Regions from separate parts of the Sphingopyxis sp. Geo25 genome, predicted to be linked through region 1. Evidence: predicted binding sites of a transcription regulator. Region 1 holds the regulator's gene; each other region holds the start of a gene.
What was found. The regulator LexA, encoded in region 1, represses DNA repair genes until DNA is damaged. The targets are predictions, from matches to a motif close to GTTCCNCNCTTGTTCT.
Positions count from the first base shown of each region.

Region 2: a site for LexA is predicted at 5,630-5,645, ahead of QOL68_RS17585 (ImuA family protein). Genes of this name have one in related genera too.
Region 3: a site for LexA is predicted at 3,584-3,599, ahead of QOL68_RS09855 (ribonucleoside-diphosphate reductase subunit alpha). Genes of this name have one in related genera too.

Region 1 is NZ_CATKOZ010000001.1:1,249,933-1,256,841, forward strand. Features, by position in the region: gene gltX (glutamate--tRNA ligase) at 1-755, opposite strand, end outside; gene QOL68_RS06185 (ComEC/Rec2 family competence protein) at 879-2,963, shown strand; gene lexA (transcriptional repressor LexA) at 2,917-3,594, opposite strand; gene QOL68_RS06195 (molybdopterin molybdotransferase MoeA) at 3,660-4,850, opposite strand; gene moaC (cyclic pyranopterin monophosphate synthase MoaC) at 4,847-5,320, opposite strand; gene trpC (indole-3-glycerol phosphate synthase TrpC) at 5,872-6,657, opposite strand; gene trpD (anthranilate phosphoribosyltransferase) at 6,654-6,909, opposite strand, start outside.
Region 2 is NZ_CATKOZ010000009.1:13,322-20,230, reverse strand. Features, by position in the region: gene QOL68_RS17595 (error-prone DNA polymerase) at 1-3,118, opposite strand, end outside; gene QOL68_RS17590 (DUF6504 family protein) at 3,115-4,917, opposite strand; gene QOL68_RS17585 (ImuA family protein) at 4,823-5,611, opposite strand; gene QOL68_RS17580 (hypothetical protein) at 5,734-6,909, opposite strand, start outside.
Region 3 is NZ_CATKOZ010000002.1:535,388-542,296, forward strand. Features, by position in the region: gene QOL68_RS09845 (ribonucleotide-diphosphate reductase subunit beta) at 12-1,076, opposite strand; gene QOL68_RS09850 (endonuclease domain-containing protein) at 1,146-1,523, opposite strand; gene QOL68_RS09855 (ribonucleoside-diphosphate reductase subunit alpha) at 1,591-3,543, opposite strand; gene QOL68_RS09860 (EAL domain-containing protein) at 4,200-6,491, opposite strand; gene QOL68_RS09865 (acyl-CoA dehydrogenase family protein) at 6,607-6,909, opposite strand, start outside.

The DNA.
Region 1 (6,909 bases):
GACAGCTTCGCGCCGTCGGCGCCGTGAATCAGCGGCACATGGGCATAGGTCGGCTCGCGCCAGTTCATCGCGCGGATCAGCGCGAGCTGGCGGAAGGCATTGTTGAGATGGTCGTCGCCGCGGATGACGTGGGTGATCCCCATGTCATTGTCATCGACGACGACGCTGAGCATATAGGTCGGCGTGCCGTCGCTGCGGAGCAGGATGAAGTCGTCGAGCTCGGCATTCTGGACGGTAACCGCGCCCTGCACGCGGTCGTGGATCGTCACCTCTCCCTCCTGTGGTGCGCGCAGCCGGATGACGTGCGGGACCGCCGGATCGCCGTCCTCGCGGTCGCGCCATGGGCTGCGGACACGGAAAGGAATGCGCTTCTCCTGCGCCTCGGCCCGCATCGCGGCGAGTTCGTCCTGCGTCAGGTAGCAGCGATAGGCCTCGCCCCTCGCAAGCAGTTCGTGCGCAACCTCGGCATGACGCGGCGCGCGCGCGAATTGATAGACGGTCTCGCCGTCCCAATCGAGGTCGAGCCACCGCATCCCATCGAGGATCGCGTCGATCGCGGCGTCGGTCGAGCGTGCGCGGTCGGTATCCTCGATGCGGAGCAGGAATTTGCCGCCGTGGTGGCGTGCGAACAGCCAGTTGAACAGCGCCGTGCGCGCGCCGCCGATATGAAGATAGCCGGTCGGGGAGGGGGCGAAGCGCGTCACGACGTCAGCGCCGGTCGCTTCTGCCAGATCGGTTGGGGTTTCGGTTGCCACCTTGGCCTCTTTCTTTCATTCTTCCGCCCTTGAGGGTCGGAGGTCGGGGCAGCCCCTAGCATGGCGACAAGGCGGCTTCAAACGCCCATTGGCCTGCGCTTTGCGGCGCCGTTGCGCCGGCTTTTGGCCGACATCGAAGCGCGACTCGACAGCGAGCGGGAACGGACAGGGTTGTGGCTGCCCGTCGCGCTCGGCACAGGCATCGCGGCATGGTTCGCCTTGCCTGCGGCGGCGCACTGGACCGGCTTGCTGTTCATGCTCGCGAGCGGCGGGCTGGCCGGGTTGCTCATCGGATGGTCGAGCCGGATCGGCCGCATGGTCATGGTGGGCTGCGGCATCATCGCGATCGGGGTGCTGCTGATATGGGCGCGCGCGACATCGGTCGGTGCGCCGGTGCTGGCGCAGCCCGCGACGACGGCTTTTTCGGCCGAGGTCGAGGCCGTCGAACCGCTGCCGGCGCGGAGCGAGACGCGACTGATCCTGCGCCCGCGCGGACGCGATGACCTGCCGCCGCGGGTTCGCGTCACGTTGCGTGGCGAAGCGCGCGGCACGATCATGCCGGGCGAGCGGATCGGGCTGCGCGCGCGGTTGATGCCGCCGCCCGCGGCAAGCCTGCCCGGAAGCTATGATTTTGCGCAGCGGGCGTGGTTCGACCGGATCGGCGCGGTGGGAACGGTGTTGGGCGATGTTTCGCGCGCGCCGGGTGCGGGGCAGGGCAGGCAACCGCTGCGCGCCCGGCTGAGCGAGCATATCCACCGCCAGATCGAGGGTTCGCCGGGCGGGATCGCGGCGGCGCTGGTCACCGGGGACCGGGGGGCGATCTCCGCCGAAGACGAGGAGGCGATGCGACGAAGCGGGCTGGCGCATCTGCTGTCGATCAGCGGGTTGCACGTCACCGCGGTGATCGGGTTTGCCATGCTGTTTGCGCGGCGGCTGTTCGCCCTGAGCCCGCGCCTGGCACTGGGCGGATATGTGCTGCCGGTCGCGGCGGCCGCCGGGGCGCTGGCGGGGGCGGGCTATACGTGGCTAGCGGGCGCCGAGGTGCCGACATTGCGATCGCTGATCGCGGCGCTGCTGGTGCTCGTGGCCTTGCTGATGGGGCGCGAGGCGCTGACCTTGCGGTTGGTCGCGGCGGGCGCCTTGATCGTCCTCGTCTGGCGGCCCGAGTCGCTCGTCGGGCCGAGCTTCCAGCTGAGCTTCGCGGCGGTGACGGCGATCGTCGTGCTGCACGAAAGCCCCGCGATGCAGCGCTTCATGGCGCGGCGCGACGAGGGACTGGTGCGACGCTGGGCGCGCGGGATCGCCGGCCTGCTGGTCACCGGTCTGGTGGTCGAGGTCGCGCTGGCGCCGATCGCATTGTTCCATTTTCACAAGGCCGGACTTTATGGCGCGCTGGCAAATGTCGTCGCGATTCCGCTGACGACCTTCGTTGTCATGCCGTTCGAGGCGCTCGCGTTGCTGTTCGACAGCCTCGGGCTCGGAGCACCCTTCTGGTGGGTTGCCGAGCAGGCCCTGCGAGTCCTGATTGCGCTCGCGCATCAGGTCGCCGACGCGCCGGGTGCAGTCGCTACGCTACCGCGGTTTCCGGCATGGGCGTTTGCGCTGGCGATTGCTGGCGGCTTGTGGATTCTCGTCTGGCAGCGATCATGGCGCTGGTGGGGACTCGCTCCGCTCGTCGCGGGCATGGCGGTGCTCGTCCTGCAGCCGCGCCCCGATTTGCTGATCACTGCCGATGGTCGAAACATCGCCGCTGCTGTGCCCGGCGGCGGTTATGCGCTGCTGCGCGATCGCGCGGGCGATTTCGTCCGCGATACGATGAACGAGGCGGGCGGCAGCGACGCGCCGCTGGGCGCGCTGGCCATGCTCGACCATGTCGCGTGCAATGTCGATTTCTGCCGCTGGGTACAGGAGGGCCGCATCGTCCTCGCCTCACGCGGCCGCGACCGGATCGAGGGAAGCGTGATGGCGCCCGCCTGCGCCGCCGCCGATGTGGTGATCAGCGACCGTTGGCTACCACGCGAATGCGTCGGGCGCTGGCTGACGATCGACCGCGACAGTCTGGCGGAAAGCGGCGGGCTTGCCATCTACCTTGGCGAAAAGCCGAAAGCCGTCGCCGCGCTGACGGCGGGCGACGGCCATCCGTGGCGCAATGCGCCGCAGGTCAGTGGTAACGACGAAGCAGTCCCGAAAGCCGCCCTTGCACAATGACGCGCCCAGCTTCGTAGCGCTGGGGTTCGTACGAACTGTTTGCAGGATCGAGCCGGATCATCTTGCCTTCGCGGCGGAAGAATTTGAGCGTCGCATCCTGTCCGTCGACGAGCGCGACGACGATATCGCCCTCGCGAGCGGTGCTGACCTTCTGGATCAGCGCATAGTCGCCGTCGAAAATCCCCGCCTCGACCATCGAATCGCCCGAAACCTCGAGCGCGTAATGTTCGCCGGCGCCGAGCAGCGCGGCGGGAACCGCGAGCTGGTTGTGATCCTCGAACGCCTCGATCGGGACGCCAGCCGCGATCTTCCCGTGCAGCGGCACTTCGACGATATCGTTCGCGGCAATCGGTTTGAGCGAGGGGGCGGGCTTGCGGAGCGGAACGACATTATCGTTGCGCACGGGCGTCTTGGCCGCCTCGGGCACCTTCAGCACCTCGAGCGCGCGGGCGCGGTTGGGCAGGCGGCGGAGAAAACCCCTTTCTTCCAAAGCGCTTATCAGGCGATGGATACCCGATTTCGACTTCAGGCCCAGCGCTTCCTTCATTTCCTCGAACGACGGCGAAATGCCGCTCGCGTCAAGGCGCTGCTGGATGAAGTGGAGCAGTTCGTGCTGCTTCGCGGTCAACATCGCTTGTTCTCCATGATGTCAGTTCCGGACATAGGGAGAACGATAGTGGAACAAACCGGAACTTGTCAAGCGATAGCGATATAGTCCGCTGGTTCACCCACCAAGCGCGCCGGCGCAGCGATGTCGCGGATCACCAGCGCGTTCGCTTCGGCGAGCGGCACGGTGCGGCCGCTGTCCTGTCCGTCGAAGACCGAGAGCAAGCCGCCCTCCAGCCGTGCGCGGAGATAGTCGCGCCGCTTGCCGCCGGGGCCGAGCGCGGCGGCGAGCGGAGCTTGCCGAACCTCGGGTAACGGCGCGTGCGCCCCGGCGAGGTGGCGAACGAGGGGGAGGAGGAACAGCGTCGCGGTGACAAAGGCGGACGAGGGATTGCCGGGCAGGCCGAGCAATATGGCGTCGTCGATGCGGCCGGCAATCAGGGGCTTGCCCGGGCGCATCGCAATCTTCCAGAAATCGAGGGAGCCGCCAGCGTCCTCAAGCGCGCCGCGGACATGATCATGATCGCCGACGGAGGCGCCGCCGACGGTCACGATGACGTCGTGACGTCGCGCCAGGTCCCTGAGAACACGCGATATCATCAGCCGGTCATCGCGAATGTGCAAAGGCAGCGAGACGTCGGCGGGCTCGGTCCCGAGCATCGCCGCGAGCATTGTGCCGTTGCTGTCCGGGATCTGGCCGGGCGCGAGCGCGTGGCCCGGCTGGACGAGTTCGTCGCCGGTGGTGATGATCGCGACGCGCGAACGGGTGCCTACCGGCAACTGCGCGGCGCCGCTCATGATCGCGGCGGCAATGACGCCGGGCGTGACGCGGGTTCCGGCGGCGAGAAGGCGCGCGCCCGTCGGAAAGTCGCTCGCGCGCGACCGGACGTGCTGGCCGGGCCGGATCTCGTCAGCGGTGGCGAGACGCAAATGCGTGCCCTCGGTAATGGCATCCTCCTGGATAACGATCGTGTCGGCGCCCTCGGGAAGCATCGCGCCGGTGAAGATGCGCATCGCCTCGCCGGGGCCGACGCGCTGGAGCGGCGTGCTGCCCGCAGCGATTTCGCCGGTCACCGCCCACGGGCCGGGCAGGTCGGCGGCGCGGATTGCGTAGCCATCCATCGCCGACAGGTCGGCCGAAGGCTGGTCGCGTTGGGCGAGGATATCCTGCGAAAGATATCGACCAAAGGACCGGGAAAAGATGACATTCTCGCTACCGAGCGGCCCTCGCAGGGCCAGCAGCCGGGCCTGCGCCTCCTCGACCGGGAGCAGGCCGCTCATTCGGCGCGCCAGTCGCCCGAGCGACCGCCGCTCTTTTCGAGCAGGCGGATATCGCCGAGGATCATCGCGCGGTCGAGCGCCTTCGCCATGTCGTAAAGCGTCAGGAGCGCAACCGATGCAGCCGTGAGCGCCTCCATTTCGACGCCGGTCGGGCCGGTCGTCGCGGCGGTTGCGCGCACGGCGATGCCGGTGCTTTCCCACGCGAACTCGACCGACACTTTAGAGAGCGCGAGCGGGTGGCAGAGCGGAATGAGATCGGCCGTGCGCTTGGCGGCCATGATCCCGGCAATACGCGCGGTTGAGAGGACGTCGCCCTTGGGCGCGTCGCCGCTGCGGATCGCGTCGAGCGCATCGGCTGACATCGTGATCCGGCCGCCCGCGACGGCGCGGCGCCCGGTGGCGGGCTTGGTCCCGACATCGACCATATGCGCGGCGCCGGTGTCGTCGAGATGAGTCGGTTTGGGTTTCATCGTCGGGAGCGAAGCAAGGCAGGGCTGGAAAGGCAAGGGGAATGGCAGGAAACGACCGATTGCGGACATAAACGCTCCGTGGCAAGTTTACCTGATGCGCCCCATCATTCTGCTTCCAACAGTTTTTCTGCTCTGCAGCTGTATAGGCCAGCCCAGCAGCGATGAGGTCGCGTCAGTTACCTCACCTGACGGAACGACCCGCGCCATTCTGTTCGAGACGAATGGTGGCGCAACGACTGCGTTTGGATACGAAATTAAACTGCGGCCATCGCGCGCAGAAACAGACGACACTGTTGCTGCCGGTGCGCTATATGGGGCCACGCGAAGCGAGTGCAGTTGGGGGGTTAATCTGAGGTGGTCGTCACCGACTGAGCTTGTTGTTGAGTTTATGGAAGCAGACCAGACGAAGCTGCCGGCCCAAGTCCAGATTGGCAACAAAACAGTGGTAATCACTCAGCGCTCTGGAATTTCAGATAAGGCGGCGCCGTGCGGAGGAATGCTCGCTAACTTACGCTAGTGGGCAACGTCTGCTTTCCACCCCAAAGCGGCCGTCAGCCTTCGAGCAGCGCTTTCGTTGCCGCCGTGACGTCGTCCTGGCGCATCAGGCTTTCGCCGACGAGAAAGGTTTTTACGCCGCTTTCCGCGAGGCGTTGGCAGTCTGCGCGGGTCGCGATGCCGCTTTCGCCGACGAGCAACGTGCCCGCCGGAACGCGCTTCGCAAGGCGCTCGGTGACGGCGAGATCGGTTTCGAAGGTGCGCAGGTCACGGTTGTTGACGCCGATCAGGCGCGACTGGAGCTTGGCCAGCGCCCGGTCGAGTTCGGCTTCGTCGTGGACTTCGACGAGCACGTCCATGCCGCGCTCGACCGCCGCCGCCTCGATGTCGCGCATGGCGCCGTCGTCGAGTGCCGCGACGATGATCAGGATCGCATCGGCGCCGATCGAGCGCGCCTCGGCGACCTGCCAGGGGTCGATCATGAAATCCTTGCGCAGGACGGGCAGATCGCACGCGGTGCGCGCGGCGATGAGGAACTCTTCATGCCCCTGAAAATAAGGGGCGTCGGTGAGCACCGAGAGGCAGGCCGCGCCGCCGGCGGCATAGGCGCGGGCATGGTCGGCGGGATTGAAATTGGGACGAATCAATCCCTTGGAAGGCGATGCTTTCTTGATTTCGGCGATCAGGGCGTAGCCGCCCGCATCGATCTTTGCCTGCAGGGCGGCTTGAAAGCCGCGCGGAGCGCCCGCGTCGACACGGTCGAGGTCAGCCATCGAATAGGCCTGCCGCCGGGTCGCGACCTCATCCGCCTTGGTGGCGAGAATCTGGGTGAGCTTGTTCATCTGTAGGCGATCCAGCAATTGAGGAGCGCGTTGGCAAGCCCCTTGTCGATGGCTTCGGCGGCTTCCTCGACCCCGTCGATCCGGTTTTCGACCGCTCCGGCGACGATGAGCGCCTCGGCGGCATTATAAAGCACGGCGTCGCGATAGGCGTTCCGTTCACCTTGCAGGAGGCCGCGCAGCGCGCGGGCATTTTCTCGCGCATCGCCGCCGCGGATCGCCGAAATGGGATGGCCGGGAAGCCCCGCGTCGGCC
Region 2 (6,909 bases), on a different contig from region 1:
GTCCCGGCGCAATGGAGAGATCGCTGCGCCCGACGCTGCGCAGCAGCGCATCATGATCGACGATCCGGTCGCAGATGATGTGAATGACCTCGCCTTCCTTCTGGGGCCGACCGCGCATCGCGATCATCGACGCCGACATGATTTGGCGCCGATAGATGTCGAAGCGGTCGGGCCAGAGGATCCCGTTGGCGATGCCGGTCTCATCCTCGATCGTGACGAACAGCACGCCCTTCGCCGAGCCGGGCCGCTGCCGCACGAGGATCACACCTGCAACTTCAACGTTCCGTCCGTCGCGTATCTGGGCGAGGTCGGCGCAGCGGACCACCCCCATGGCATCGAGATCGTTCCGCAGGAACGATAGCGGATGCGCGCGCAGCGAGAGCTGCAGCGTGCGATAATCCTCCACCACTTCGCGCCCCTCGGTCATCGGCCGCAGCGCGGTCGGCGGCTCGAGCCCTTCGGGCGAGAAGGCCGCCTCCCGGGCATCCGCCGCCGCGAACAGCGGAAGCGGCGCCTCCCCCAGCCCCCGAACCTTCCAGAGACCTTGCCGCCGATCCTCGGCAAGGCAGGCGAACCCGTCGGCCTCGGCGATCCGCTCGATCGCGGCGCGCGGCACGCCGGCGCGCCGCCAGACGTCCTCGACGCAATCATAGGGGACATCGCCCCTAGCCCCGACGATCGCGGCACCATGGATGTTCGCGAGGCTGCGCACTTGGCGAAAGCCAAGGCGCACGGCGCGATAGCGCCCTCCCCCTTCTTCCAGCGTGCAGTCCCAATGGCTGTCGTTGATCGAGACAGGCCGCACCTCGACGCCATGCTTCTGCGCATCGCGCACGATCTGCGCGGGCGCATAGAAGCCCATCGGCTGGGCGTTGAGCAGCGCGGCGCAGAAGACGTCGGGATGGTGATGCTTCATCCAGCAGGAGGCGTAGGCGATCTTCGCGAAACTCGCCGCATGGCTCTCGGGAAAGCCATAGCTGCCAAAGCCCTCGATCTGCTTGAAGGTGCGTTCGGCGAAGTCCTTGGGATAGCCGCGCTCGACCATGCCGCCGACGAGCTTGTCATAGAAGTGCGATACGCCGCCCGTCAACTTGAAGGTCGCCATCGCGCGGCGGAGCTGGTCGGCCTCGGCCGGCGTGAAGCCCGCGCCGACGATCGCGACCTTCATCGCTTGCTCCTGGAAGAGCGGCACGCCCAATGTCTTCTCGAGTACCGCACGCAGTTCGGGCTTCGGATATTCGGGTTTCTCCTTGCCTTCGCGGCGCCGAAGATAGGGGTGGACCATATCGCCCTGGATCGGCCCCGGACGCACGATCGCAACCTCGATCACGAGGTCGTAAAAGCATTTGGGCTTGATCCGCGGCAGCATCGACATCTGCGCGCGGCTCTCGATCTGGAAGACGCCGAGCGTATCGGCCTTCTCGATCATGCCATAGACCGCCGGGTCATCGTCCTGCAGGTCGGCCATGCCGACCTCGGCCCCCTTATGCTCGGCGAGCAAGTTGAACGCCCGGTTCATGCAGCCGAGCATGCCGAGCCCAAGCACATCGACCTTCATGAACTTCAGGACATCGATATCGTCCTTGTCCCATTCGATGATCTGGCGGTCCTCCATCCGCGCCGGCTCGATCGGGACGAGATCGTCGAGCCGTTCCTCGGTGAGGACGAAGCCACCGGGATGTTGCGACAGGTGCCGCGGCGTTCCAATGAGTTGCCGGGCGAGATCGAGACATAATCTCAGCCGATGATCGTCGGCGTTCAAATTCAATTCGGCGATCCGCTCCTCGGGAATGCCGTCCATCGACCAGCCCCAGACGAGGCCGGTCAGCATCTTGGTGAGATCGCGCGGCAGACCAAGAGCCTTGCCGACTTCGGCAACGGCGCCGCGGGTCCGGTATCGCGTAACGACGGCGGTTAGCGCGGAGCGATGGCGGCCGTAGGTCTCGTAAATCCACTGGATGATTTCCTCGCGCCGCTCATGCTCGAAGTCGACGTCGATATCGGGCGGCTCCTTGCGTTCGCCCGACACGAAGCGCTCGAAGAGCAGCTCATGCTTGATCGGGTCGATCGAGGTGACGCCGAGCAGGAAGCAGACGCAGCTGTTCGCAGCCGAACCTCGGCCTTGGCACAATATTCCCCGGCGGCGGCTCTCGGCGACGATCGAATTTACCGTCAGAAAATAGGGAGCGTAATCGAGTTCGTCGATCAATCGCAGCTCATGATCGATCTGTTTCCGATAGGCAGGCGGCACGCCGCCCGGAAACATGCGCGAAGCGCCTTCCTCGGTGAGCGCCGCCAGCGCCTCCTGTGCCGTCCGCCCCTCCATCACCTGCTCATAGGGATATTGGTAGCGGATCTCGGCGAGATCGAAGCGGCATTGCGCGGCAATGTCGGCGGTCGCCACGATCGCGTCCGGAAAGAGCGCGAAGCGCCTTTCCATTTCCGCGGGGCTCTTCAGGGCCCGGTCCATGAAGCGCTCGCGCTGAAACCCCAGTGCATCGACCGTGGTCTTCTCGCGGATCGCGGTCAGCACGTCCTGCAGGGGTCGGCGCTCGGGTGCGTGATAGAGGATGTCGCCGCAGGCGACAGCTCGAACGCCGACACCGCGCGCGAGATCGTCGAGCGCGCGCAGCCGCGCATAATCACCGGGCCGCCGGCGCAGAGCGAGCGCAAGGAACGCGCGATGACCGAAGGCCCCGCGCAGTTCTGCGAGATCCAGCCGCGCACGCTCGTCCGCAACGTCGGGCACGAGGATTGCGAAGAGGCCCTCGGCCGAGGCTGCGATATCCGGCCAGTCGAGCCAGCATTGTCCCTTGCCGCCGCGCGCTTTCCCCAGCGACAGGAGCCGCGTCAGCCGCGACCAGGCGGCCCGATCGGTCGGATAGAGCAGGATCGAGCGGCCATCGCGAAGATCGACGCGCGTCCCGGCTATCAGCCGGACGCCGGTCGCCTCCTGCCCCGACAGGCCGCGCACCATGCCCGCGACGCTGCCCCGGTCGCAAAGCCCGAGGGCCGAATGGCCGAGGTGCGCGGCCGCCGCGAACAATTCCTCTGGCGAAGAAGCCCCCCGCAGGAAGGAGAAGTGGCTCGTGGATTGAAGCTCGACATATGTCGTCATCCGAAGATACCGTGCATGTACCAGCTCAAATCCCCGGTCTTGTCCTCGATGGCGTCGCCGCGGCGGAACAGCCAGAACCGCTCGCCGCTCTCCGCCTCGACCCGGAAATAATCGCGCACCGCCCACATCTCGCCGGCGCGGCGCCACCATTCGCCATGGATGCGCTCGGGCCCGTCGCCCGCGACCACCGAATAGGCCCGCCCGCGCCACGCGAAGCGGCGCGGCGGATGATCGGGGAGCAGCGCGACCACCGCCGACAAGCGTTCGGGCCGCGCGAGCATCCGGATGGGGCGCGGCCACGAAGGCCAGCCGGCAGGCTTGGCCAGCGGGCCGGCGCGTCCGACCGCGCGTTCGGGAACATCGCTCTCAATGGCGCGCAAGCGAAAGAGTGCGTCTGCCCCGGCCCGGCCTGCGAGCTGATCGACAAGCGGCGCGAGGTCGGGCGCCCGCGGCTCGCCGCCGAGCGCAGCGCCCAACGCCACCGGCGCGAGGTGTTCGACCGCTGGCGCCGCGAGCGTCATCGCCTCGATCCCCAGCCCGGGCTCGATACGGTCGATCCGCAGCCGGAACAGGCGCAAGAGATGCGAAGCATCGCGCGTCGCCCGCGCCGTCCCGATCCCGATGATCTGCCGCGCCGCATCGACGCGCTCGCAGGTCAGCAGCGCGGATCGGAGCCCGAGGCCCTTGCGTTCGAGCGTGCCGACGAGATCGGCGAGCAGATCGGCGATGACCTGCTCGATCGCCTCGGCGGTCCCGATCGGCTCGAGAAGCTGCCGTTCGGCACGCGGCACCTCGAATGGCACCACGGGCACGATCGGTTCCGGCAAAAACCCGCGCGCCTGATCGAGCCGCTCGACCGCGCCGCGGCCGAGCCGCCGGGCCAGCGGCCCGCGCGGCATGGGATAAAGATCGGCCACCCGCTCGATCCCGAACCGCGCCGCGGCGGCGAGCGCCTCCGGCGCCAGCCGGAGCGCCGCCAGCGGCAGAGGCGCCAGCGCCTCCCCCTCACTCCCTTCCGGCAGAATCAGAGCCGCGCTTCCGCCGAAGCGCGCGAGCGCATGCGCGGCGCCGGGGGTTCCGGCGATCGCGACATGCGCAGTGAAGCCGAGGCGCTTGAGGAACGCCAGAAGTCGCCGCGCGAACCCTTCTTCGCCACCGAACAAATGGCTCGCGCCGGTCAGGTCGAGCCAGAGGCCGTCGACGCCCGAAACGGCAGCGGTCGGCGTCCAGCAGCGCGCGGCGTGAAGCGCAAGCCGGTCGAGCCATTCCGCGTCGGCAGCGGGTTCGGCATCGAGCACGTCGAGATCGGCGACAAGCGCGCGTGCATGCGCCGCGGCCATCCCGACCGCGAGGCCGAGGTCCTGCGCTTGACGACAGGCGGCGGTCACGACCTCGCGCTGCCCGGTGCGCGCGACGACGATCGTCGGCCGCGGCCCCCATAACAACGGCATAGGCGCCGGAATCCCTGCGGGTGGCGCGTCGTCGGATCGCAATGTCCGGAAGACCGGTTCCGCCGCTTCACTGCGCCGTCCTAGCTCGCGCATCGTCGGCCGCTGGTGCGCCGGGAGCGTGTCGACCGATGCCGCCGTCCCCTTATCCTGTGCCCAACGCGCGCCAGGACGCCAGCCGCCACCCTTCGGCACCGAGCAGGCGCCGGGGTTGTCGTCGACGGGCTCGGGGAAGCGCGGGCCGGCCCGCGCCGGTTCAGGCGGCGCGTTCGATCGCGGCGGATGCCGCCCTGCCATCCGCAACCGCTCGATCGCGAGCTGCGGAAGGAAGAGCGAGGCGACCCTTGTCATCGCACGCCTCCAGTTCGAGGGAGAAAGGCGGTCCGCCGCGCTGGCGGACGAGCTCGACGCCCCATCGCCCGCGCCCGACACCGGGCGTCGCGAGGCGCGCCGACGGCAGCACAGATATGCGCCAGCGGGTCATCGCGAGCGATGGATCGGCGAGCGGGCATTGGCCGTAGCGACGATAGCGCCGGTAGAGCAGCATCGGCGTCTTGCCTTCGGAGGCCGCGAGCTGCAGCCGCCGCGTCGCGGTCTGGTCGGCGGCCTTCACCTCGCCGACGACGCAGGCGAGCGCACCGTCGCGCAAGGCATCCTCGCACATCATGAGGAGATCGCGGTCGTCCTTGCCCCGCGCATAGAGGATCGAATCCGGCCCGAGTCCCGCCTGTTCAAGCGCGGGCGCGTAGAGATCGAAGCGGGTCAGCGCCCAGAGGACCGAGACATCGGGCGCCGCCGCGAAGCGCGCGGCGATCCCGGCCACAAACAGCGTTGCGGCGGCATCATCGCTCCAGCTTGCCGAAGCGCCGGCGATCTCATGGAGGCCCGCGCCGTCGAGACCGCCGCCGGCAAGGCCATGATCGAGCGCCCCGATTCCGAACGGCAGCACCGGCCCGCGCGCGGCCGCAACGCGCGCGACCGCCTCGCGAAGCGCGGCAAGCTCATCGGCACTCGGCCGGAGCGAAGAAATGGGCGTTGCGCTCATGATGATATCGACTCAAATGTTCCCTATATGTTCCACTCGCAGGAAACATTCGTCAAGTCGGCTGCAGCACGGGCGTGCCGATCGCTCGTCACCGCATTGAGATGTCCGGATAATTGGTGGGATCAGGATGAGGTGTTTTCAGGATTGCTGGGGTGCACGATCGAAAAATCGAGCGAATATCGCCCGGTCGGATTCGGTTCTTCGGCTTCGATCCGGAAGCGATATCCGTTCCAATCGAGCGAGGCGCCATCGACCTCAGGGTCGAGTTCATCGCGAAAAGCAGCCCGGGCCTCCGCGCCCACCGCACGATCCATCAATATGGCGATGAGTTCGGCAAAGCGCTGCTCGTCCCTTTCGCGATCATCCTTCCCCCATATCCAGAGTTCGAGGGTCAACAGCGTCGCGTGTGCCTCGTCGCCCTCGACATAATAGGTGGCATAGTTGGCGAGCGGATCATCACCGAACTTGTGCGTGACGCGCGCGCGATACCCATCGAAATACCAGAGATAGTCTGGCGGCGAAAAACCTTCAGACGCGAGGAATTCCACGGCCGCGTATGGCGACCAGCCGTCAGCGGCGTCGACGGCCGAACGCCGCAACGCATTGTCGCGCTCGCGCATCGCCTGAGCAATCGCCTGCACGACGCCCAGCCGATCTGAAGGGCGCCGCTGGACGATGATATGGCGCCAGCGCTTCAGGAGATTGAGGTCGGTACGAAAGGCGAAAAGCGCGCGGCGCCGAGCGAAACGCGCAAGCCCCTTGTCGGGCAAGGCATATGCGATGTTCGTGAAGTTGCGGTCATACACGAGGAAAATCGAGAGGGCGTACAGAAAGGGCAGGAAAAGAAGCGACAGAAGAATGGGAACGAGCAGTTCGCTCAGATTCTTGCGCAGGTCGAACTTCGCCCATTCGAGCCAGGTTGCGTGAATGCTGTACGTGAGAATGGCGATGCCTGCGGCCACGAGGAGTGCGCCGAGGCAGTTCGAGGCGGGTTTGTGTGCTGGATTGCTGAGGCCGACCTGGTGCGTGAGCGACACGAACGATATCACCGGTACGAAGAGCAACTCGGCTGAAAGGCTGAAGCTCTCGAGGCCGCCGATAAAGACGAGGAGGCCCGTAAGGCCGAGCGTATCGCGGATCGTCCGGCCGAAGTAGGTTTTGTCCTCATCGATCCGATTGGCATCGATGAGCGTTACGAAGAGGAAGGTGATCGACCACAAGATCGTCGATTTGAGGTTGTCGGTCGTCCATATCCCCCACCACGAGAGAAACGCGACACACGCGCCTACATAAAGGCC
Region 3 (6,909 bases), on a different contig from region 1:
GGTTTGGAACATTATTCGGCGGCGATGCCCGCCTTGGCGAACATATCTTCGCCCTCGTCGCTCGCTTCGATCGCCGCGGCGCCGTCGTCGTTGGCTTTCGCCTTCTTGCGGTTGTCGAAGCTGGTCCAGACCTGGTTCCAGTCGCCGCGCGTCGCGGCCTTGCTGTATTCGGTGGCGCGGGTTTCGAAGAAATTGGCGTGCTCGACGCCGTTCAAGAGCGGGGCAAGCCAGGGGAGCGGGTGCTCGTCGATCATGTAGATCGGCTGGAAGCCGAGCTGCCCCAGGCGCCAGTCGGCGATGTAGCGGATGTAGCGCTTGATCTCCTTCGGCGTCATGCCGGGGACGGGACCCTGTTCGAAGGCGAGGTCGATAAACGCGTCCTCGAGCCGCACCGTCTTCTGGCAGCAGTCGATGATGTCTTCCTTCACCGCCTTGGTCAGGCAATCGCGTTCCTTGACGAAGGCGTGGAACAGGCGCGTGATCCCCTCGCAGTGGAGGCTTTCGTCGCGCACCGACCAGCTGACGATCTGGCCCATGCCCTTCATCTTGTTGAAGCGCGGGAAGTTCATCAGCATCGCGAAGCTGGCGAAGAGCTGCAAGCCTTCGGTAAAGCCGCCGAACATCGCGAGGGTGCGCGCGATATCCTCGTCGCTGTCGACCCCGAAGGTGCCGAGATAGTCGTGCTTCGCGCGCATCTCGTCATATTCGAGGAACATGCCATATTCGCTCTCGGGCATGCCGATCGTGTCGAGCAGGTGGCTGTACGCCGCGATATGGACCGTTTCCATGTTGCTGAACGCGGTCAGCATCATCTTGATCTCGGTCGGCTTGAACACGCGGCCATATTTGTCGTGGTAGCAATCCTGCACCTCGACATCGGCCTGGGTGAAGAAGCGGAAGATCTGCGTCAAGAGGTTGCGCTCGTGATCGCTGATCTTCTGCGCCCAGTCGCGGCAATCCTCGCCCAGCGGCACTTCCTCGGGCATCCAGTGGATCTGCTGCTGGCGTTTCCAGAAATCATAGGCCCAGGGATATTCGAAGGGCTTGTAGGTCTTGCGGGCTTCAAGCAATGGCATCGGCGTACTCCAGTCGAAACTCGGTCCAGATTCCCTCTCCCCTTGTGGGAGAGGGAGGGGCCCAAGGCGTCAGCCTTGGGAGGGTGAGGGGGTGAGTGCGGTTTCAACCAGCATCAGCACGCCCTCGATATTCGTCATCACATCGTCATTCCAGAAGCGGATCACCCTGTATCCTTCACCCTCGATGAAGCGTGTCCGCGCTTCGTCGTAGGCGACCGCTTCGCCATGCTGTCCTCCGTCGACCTCGATCACCAGCCGCGCGGCGTGCGATGCGAAATCGGCGAAGAAGGGCCCGAGAGCTTGCTGGCGGCGGAACTTTGCGTGAGGAAAAGCCTCTCGCAAGGCGCGCCACATGCGCTTCTCGGCATCGGTGGCTTCGCGGCGGAGCGTGCGCGCTCTTTCGGTCGTCCACCGGGGGAGGTCGGCCTTGCGGCCTCTTCCCCTCACCCTCCCATCGCCGCTCACGCGGCGACGGGCCCCTCCCTCTCCCACAAGGGGAGAGGGGTTTTATGCTTTACTGACAAGCCAGACACTCGTCGTAATCGGTGCTTTCGGCGCTGAGTTCATATTTCGGCGCTTCGGCGGTGTTGTCAGCCTCGACCCCGCCCGCGAAGCCGGCGCGCTGCACCGATTTCGAGCGGAGATAGTAGAGCGATTTGATGCCGAGTTCCCACGCGCGGTAGTGGAGCATCAGCAGGTCCCATTTCTCGACGTCGGCGGGGATGAACAGGTTCAGCGACGCGGCCTGATCGATATAGGGCGTGCGGTCGGCGGCGAGTTCGAGCAGCCAGCGCTGGTCGATCTCGAAGCTGGTCTTGTAGCAGTCCTTCTCGTCCTGCGTCAGGAAGTCGAGGTGCTGGACGCTGCCGCCCTTTTCGAGGATCGAGTTCCACACTGCGTCGCTGTTCTTCGCCTTGTCGACGAGGAGCGCCTCGAGGTGCGGGTTGCGGATCGAGAAGCTGCCCGAGAGCGTCTTGTGCGTGTAGATGTTCGCGGGGATCGGCTCGATGCACGCGCTGGTGCCGCCGCAGATGATGCTGATCGACGCGGTCGGCGCGATCGCCATCTTGCAGCTGAAGCGCTCCATCACGCCCTGATCGGCGGCGTCGGGGCAGGGGCCGCGTTCCTTGGCGAGCAGCATCGACGCCTGATCGACCTGCGCGCGGATATGCTTGAAGATGCGCAGGTTCGACGACTTCGCCATCGCGCCCTCGAACGGCAGGCCGCGCGCCTGCAGGAAGCTGTGGAAGCCCATGACGCCGAGGCCGACCGAGCGTTCGCGGCTGGCGCTATATTTGGCACGCGCCATTTCGGGCGGGGCGCGGTCGATATAGTCCTGGAGGACATTGTCGAGCATGCGCATGACATCCTCGATGAACAGCTTGTCGCCGTTCCATTCGTCCCAGGTTTCGAGGTTCAAGGACGAGAGGCAGCAGACCGCGGTGCGATCGTTGCCGAGATGGTCGCGCCCTGTGGGTAGCGTGATTTCGGAGCAGAGGTTCGAGGTCGAGACCTTGAGCCCAAGGTCGCGATGATGCTTCGGCATCATGCGGTTCACCTGGTCGATGAAGATGATGTAGGGCTCGCCCGTCGCGAGGCGCGTTTCGACGAGCTTCTGGAACAGCGAGCGCGCGTCGACGGTGCCGCGGACGCTCTGGTCCTTGGGGCTGCGGAGGTCGAATTCCTTGCCGTCGCGCACCGCTTCCATGAACTCGTCGGTGATGAGGACGCCGTGGTGGAGGTTCAGCGCCTTGCGGTTGAAGTCGCCCGAGGGTTTGCGGACCTCGAGAAACTCCTCGATCTCGGGGTGCGAGATGTCGAGATAGCAGGCGGCCGAACCGCGGCGGAGCGAGCCCTGGCTGATCGCGAGGGTGAGGCTGTCCATCACGCGGACGAAGGGGATGATGCCGCTGGTCTTGCCGTTGAGGCCGACGGGTTCGCCGATGCCGCGCACCGCGCCCCAATAGGTGCCGATGCCGCCGCCGCGGCTGGCGAGCCAGACATTCTCGTTCCAGGTGCCGACGATGCCCTCGAGGCTGTCGTCGACCGAATTGAGGTAGCAGCTGATCGGCAGGCCGCGGCCGGTGCCGCCGTTCGAGAGAACGGGGGTGGCGGGCATGAACCACAGCTTCGAGATATAGTCGTAGAGGCGCTGCGCATGATCCTGGTCGTCGGCATAGGCCGAGGCGACGCGCGCAAAGAGGTCCTGATAGGATTCGCCGGGGAGGAGGTAGCGGTCCTCGAGCGTCTCCTTGCCGAAGTCGGTGAGCAGCGAATCGCGGCTGCGGTCGACGGCGACGTCGAATCGGCGCGCGTGCACCGCGGGCTCGCCCGAATCGTTAAGCTTCGCAGGCGTTTCCGCCTTGCCCTCCGCCTTCGATTCGGTGGCCGCCGGGGCGTCCGTCTTCGTCAGTTCCATCGTTGCCACGTCGTTCGTCTCCACCCGCTCTGTTTCGCGAAAATCCATCTAGATCGCCCCCATTTCCCGACGCGCGCGCAGCGCGTTTGTTCCCGTCCTGTTCGACTCGGGGCGAAGCCCCAGTCTTAGCATCTCCAGCGACCGTCGGGGCACTTATTTTCGGGCGCAGAAGGGGTTTTCCCGTGTCCATATGGGATGGACGACGGAAATCCGCCACTTCCGGCCAAATACTATTTGTTGGGGTGCCCCCGTGGTCTACCCACCATCCATAGTGCCACGTCGGCGCGTCGATGCAAGACGCTAAATGACAGCTTCGCGACTCAACTCGTCGATATTTTGATTCGCTTCGTCGACGGGATCGCACACTTCACAGCGCGATCGCCCGCGTTTCCGCGGGGTTTGGCGCGCTGTGGCAAAAGAGGCACGGCGGCCCGAAAAAATTCGGGGGGTGACCGCAACGTCTGGTGGGCATTCGGCGGGCATAGAAAAAGGGCCCCGGAAACATCCGGGACCCTTTTGATCTCTATCCTGGCTTACGCGTCGCCGCCGCCGTTACCGGTGCCGCCGCCGCCCAGGAACTTCCAGAACCAACCCATGTCAGATCTCCTGTTGGCACTGCCCACGAAGAACAGTTAACGCAGCATATACCTTAATCGATATGGTAAAGCGAGTCTTAACCTTAACAATTACGGCCATTTTGGCGGCTAGGCGGTGCGGCTTTGCGGGGTGGCGGCGAGGCTGTTGACCAGCTCGGAAAATAGTTGCGGCTTTCCAAGCAGATATCCCTGGCCGATATCGCAGCCCAATTGTTCGAGCAGGGCCAAAGTCGGTGCATCTTCAATGCCTTCGGCCACCGCGACGGCGCCCAGGCGATGCGCAAGTTCGATCGTCGATTTGACGACCTCGAGGTTGCGCTGCGAATCGCGCATCGTCATCACGAATCGCTTGTCGATCTTGATCTCGTCGGCTTCGATTTCGGTCAGATATTCGAGGTTCGACTGGCCGGTGCCATAATCGTCGATCGACAGGCGGATGCCGGAACGGCGGAACTGGGCGAGCGTCTGGCGCGCCTCGCGGCTGTTTTCGATCTGCGCGGTTTCGGTGACCTCGATCGTGAGCAGTTCGGGCGGCAGATGATGCGCGGTGAGCATGACGCGGATCGTGCCGACAAGGTCGCGATGGTCGAGCAAGGTCGCCGACAGGTTCACCGACATATGCGCCGATATGCCCCGCTCGCGCAGCTGCGCCGCCGAGCGGATCGCCTGATCCATCACGAACAGGGTGAGGCGATAGATGTCCTGGCTCTTTTCGGCCTGGACGATGAACTCGTCGGGCGGGATCGGCCCGCGCGTCGGGTGCGTCCAGCGCACCAGCGCCTCGATCCCGACGAGCCGCTTCGACGCAATCTCATATTGCGGCTGGAAGGCGACCCAGATGTCGCCGCCGGTGAGCGCATCCTCGAGCTGCGAGTGGAACGACAGCTGCCAGCCGGCATCCTCCTTTTCGCGCGGCGTATATTTGGTCCACAGCGAGCGCGTGCGAATCGACTGTTCGGCGGCGACGAGCGCGGCGGCGAGGCGCTGCGCGTTCGACCCCTCGAACTCGTCGTTGACCCCGAAAGCTATCGCGACGTCGACGCGGAGCTCGCCGATCGTCAGCGGCGCGTTGAACAACGCGGCGAGCCCCGCGAGCTGCCCCTCGATCTGGCTGTGCTGATAATAAGGGACGAGCCACGCGAAGGTGCCGTCGAGGTCGTGGTGCAGCACGGTGCCCTGCGAGGCGAGTTGCAGGCGGCGGGTGACCTGTTCGACGAGCTGGCCGATGCCGTCGCCGGGGATGAAGGCGGCGAGATCCTCGAAATTGACGACCTTCGCGGCGACGACGGTCGCGCTGCCGAAAGGCGTTTGCGAGCGCAGCGCCTCGAAATTGGGAAGCCCCGACACGGGGTTTTCGCGCTGTGCCGAGTCGCGGCGACGGGTGCGCGACACATTGGCGCTGAGCGTTGCGATCAGGAAGCAGGCGGCGCCGATCTGGGTCGACACGAGCGAAAGGCTGAGCGCCACCTTGGCGGCGATCAGGGCGAGCGTCATCGCGAAGGCGATGCGAACGAACCAGCGGCCGTGGCGAAAAGCCAGCGACGCCATCATCGCCACGAACGTCAGCGCAAGCCCGGGCAGGAAGCCGAGATCGATGGGAGTGCCACGCTTCAACGCTTCACCGGCGATCAGGTGAATATAGGCGCCCGCCATGGTGTCATGGCCGGGCAGGAAATGCTGGTCGAACGCCGCCGAATTTGTCGGCGCGAAAATGACGTCTTTACCGCGAAGTTCCTTGGCGCCCACGCGGCCCGTGAGCAGGTCGACCGCACTATATTCCTTTATGGTCGAAGTGTCGTAGGAATAATCGAGCTGAAACACCGACGGCTTGTCGAGCGGACGGTTGGCAAGCAGCGCGGCGAAGCTGGGCAGGACGCGGCCGTCGACCGACACCGCAAGCGGCACCCGCCAGACTTGCCAAAATTCATACTCCCAACAGATACAGGCGCGTTTTGCCCGATCCCCCATCGAGGCGGGAGGCCAATAGTCGACCTTGACCTCGGTGCCTTGTATTTTGGCCGCGGGAACCGCGAGGATGATCCGGTCCCCCATCTGATGCACGGCCGCGGCGACCTTTAGCAGATCGGGGTCGGTCAGCCGACGCCGATAGGAAAAGTCAACGAATAGGCGCTTTGCGCCGGCAGCGTTGATAGCGCGGATGATTTTTGCGTGATTGGCAACGGTGAGCTCCTGATTCTGGAGCGATTGCAGCGTCTTGTCATCGACGCCGACGACGACGGTTTCGCCCGATACCGGGCGCCACGCGACGCGGCCGATCGACGCCTCGATGACGCGGTCGACGGGCTCGCCGACCGACGACAGGCCGACGACGACGCTGAGCAGCAGCGACAGGCCGATCGTGCGCCAGCTGATAATCAGACTCTTTACCGGAATGGGCACGCACGTCTCCAGCAATTGCCGGAACGTCCTAGCCGCCGATGGTTAGCATCGCGTTAATTATGAATCTTTCCGCGCCCTCCGGCAGGTCGCCGGAGGGCGCGGAAATCCTGATGTTTCAGGCGATCGCGGGAACGGGCGCGAGCGCTGCGTCGCCGGCGAGCGCGGACGCCGCGAGGCCGGTCGCCGCGGGCACGATCTGCTGGAGGTAGAAGCGCGTCGAGACGAGCTTCGCCTGGAGGAAGGCGGCGTCGCCTTTGCCCGATGCCAGCGCGGCCTCTGCCACCTTGTGCTGCGTCGCCATCAGCCAGCCGCAGGTCGCGGTCGACAACATGGTGAGATAGGGATAGCTGCCCGCGAGCCGGTCGGCGATGCTCGCGGTTTCGAGCCAGCCGGTAACGTGGCGGCACGCCTCGGCGAG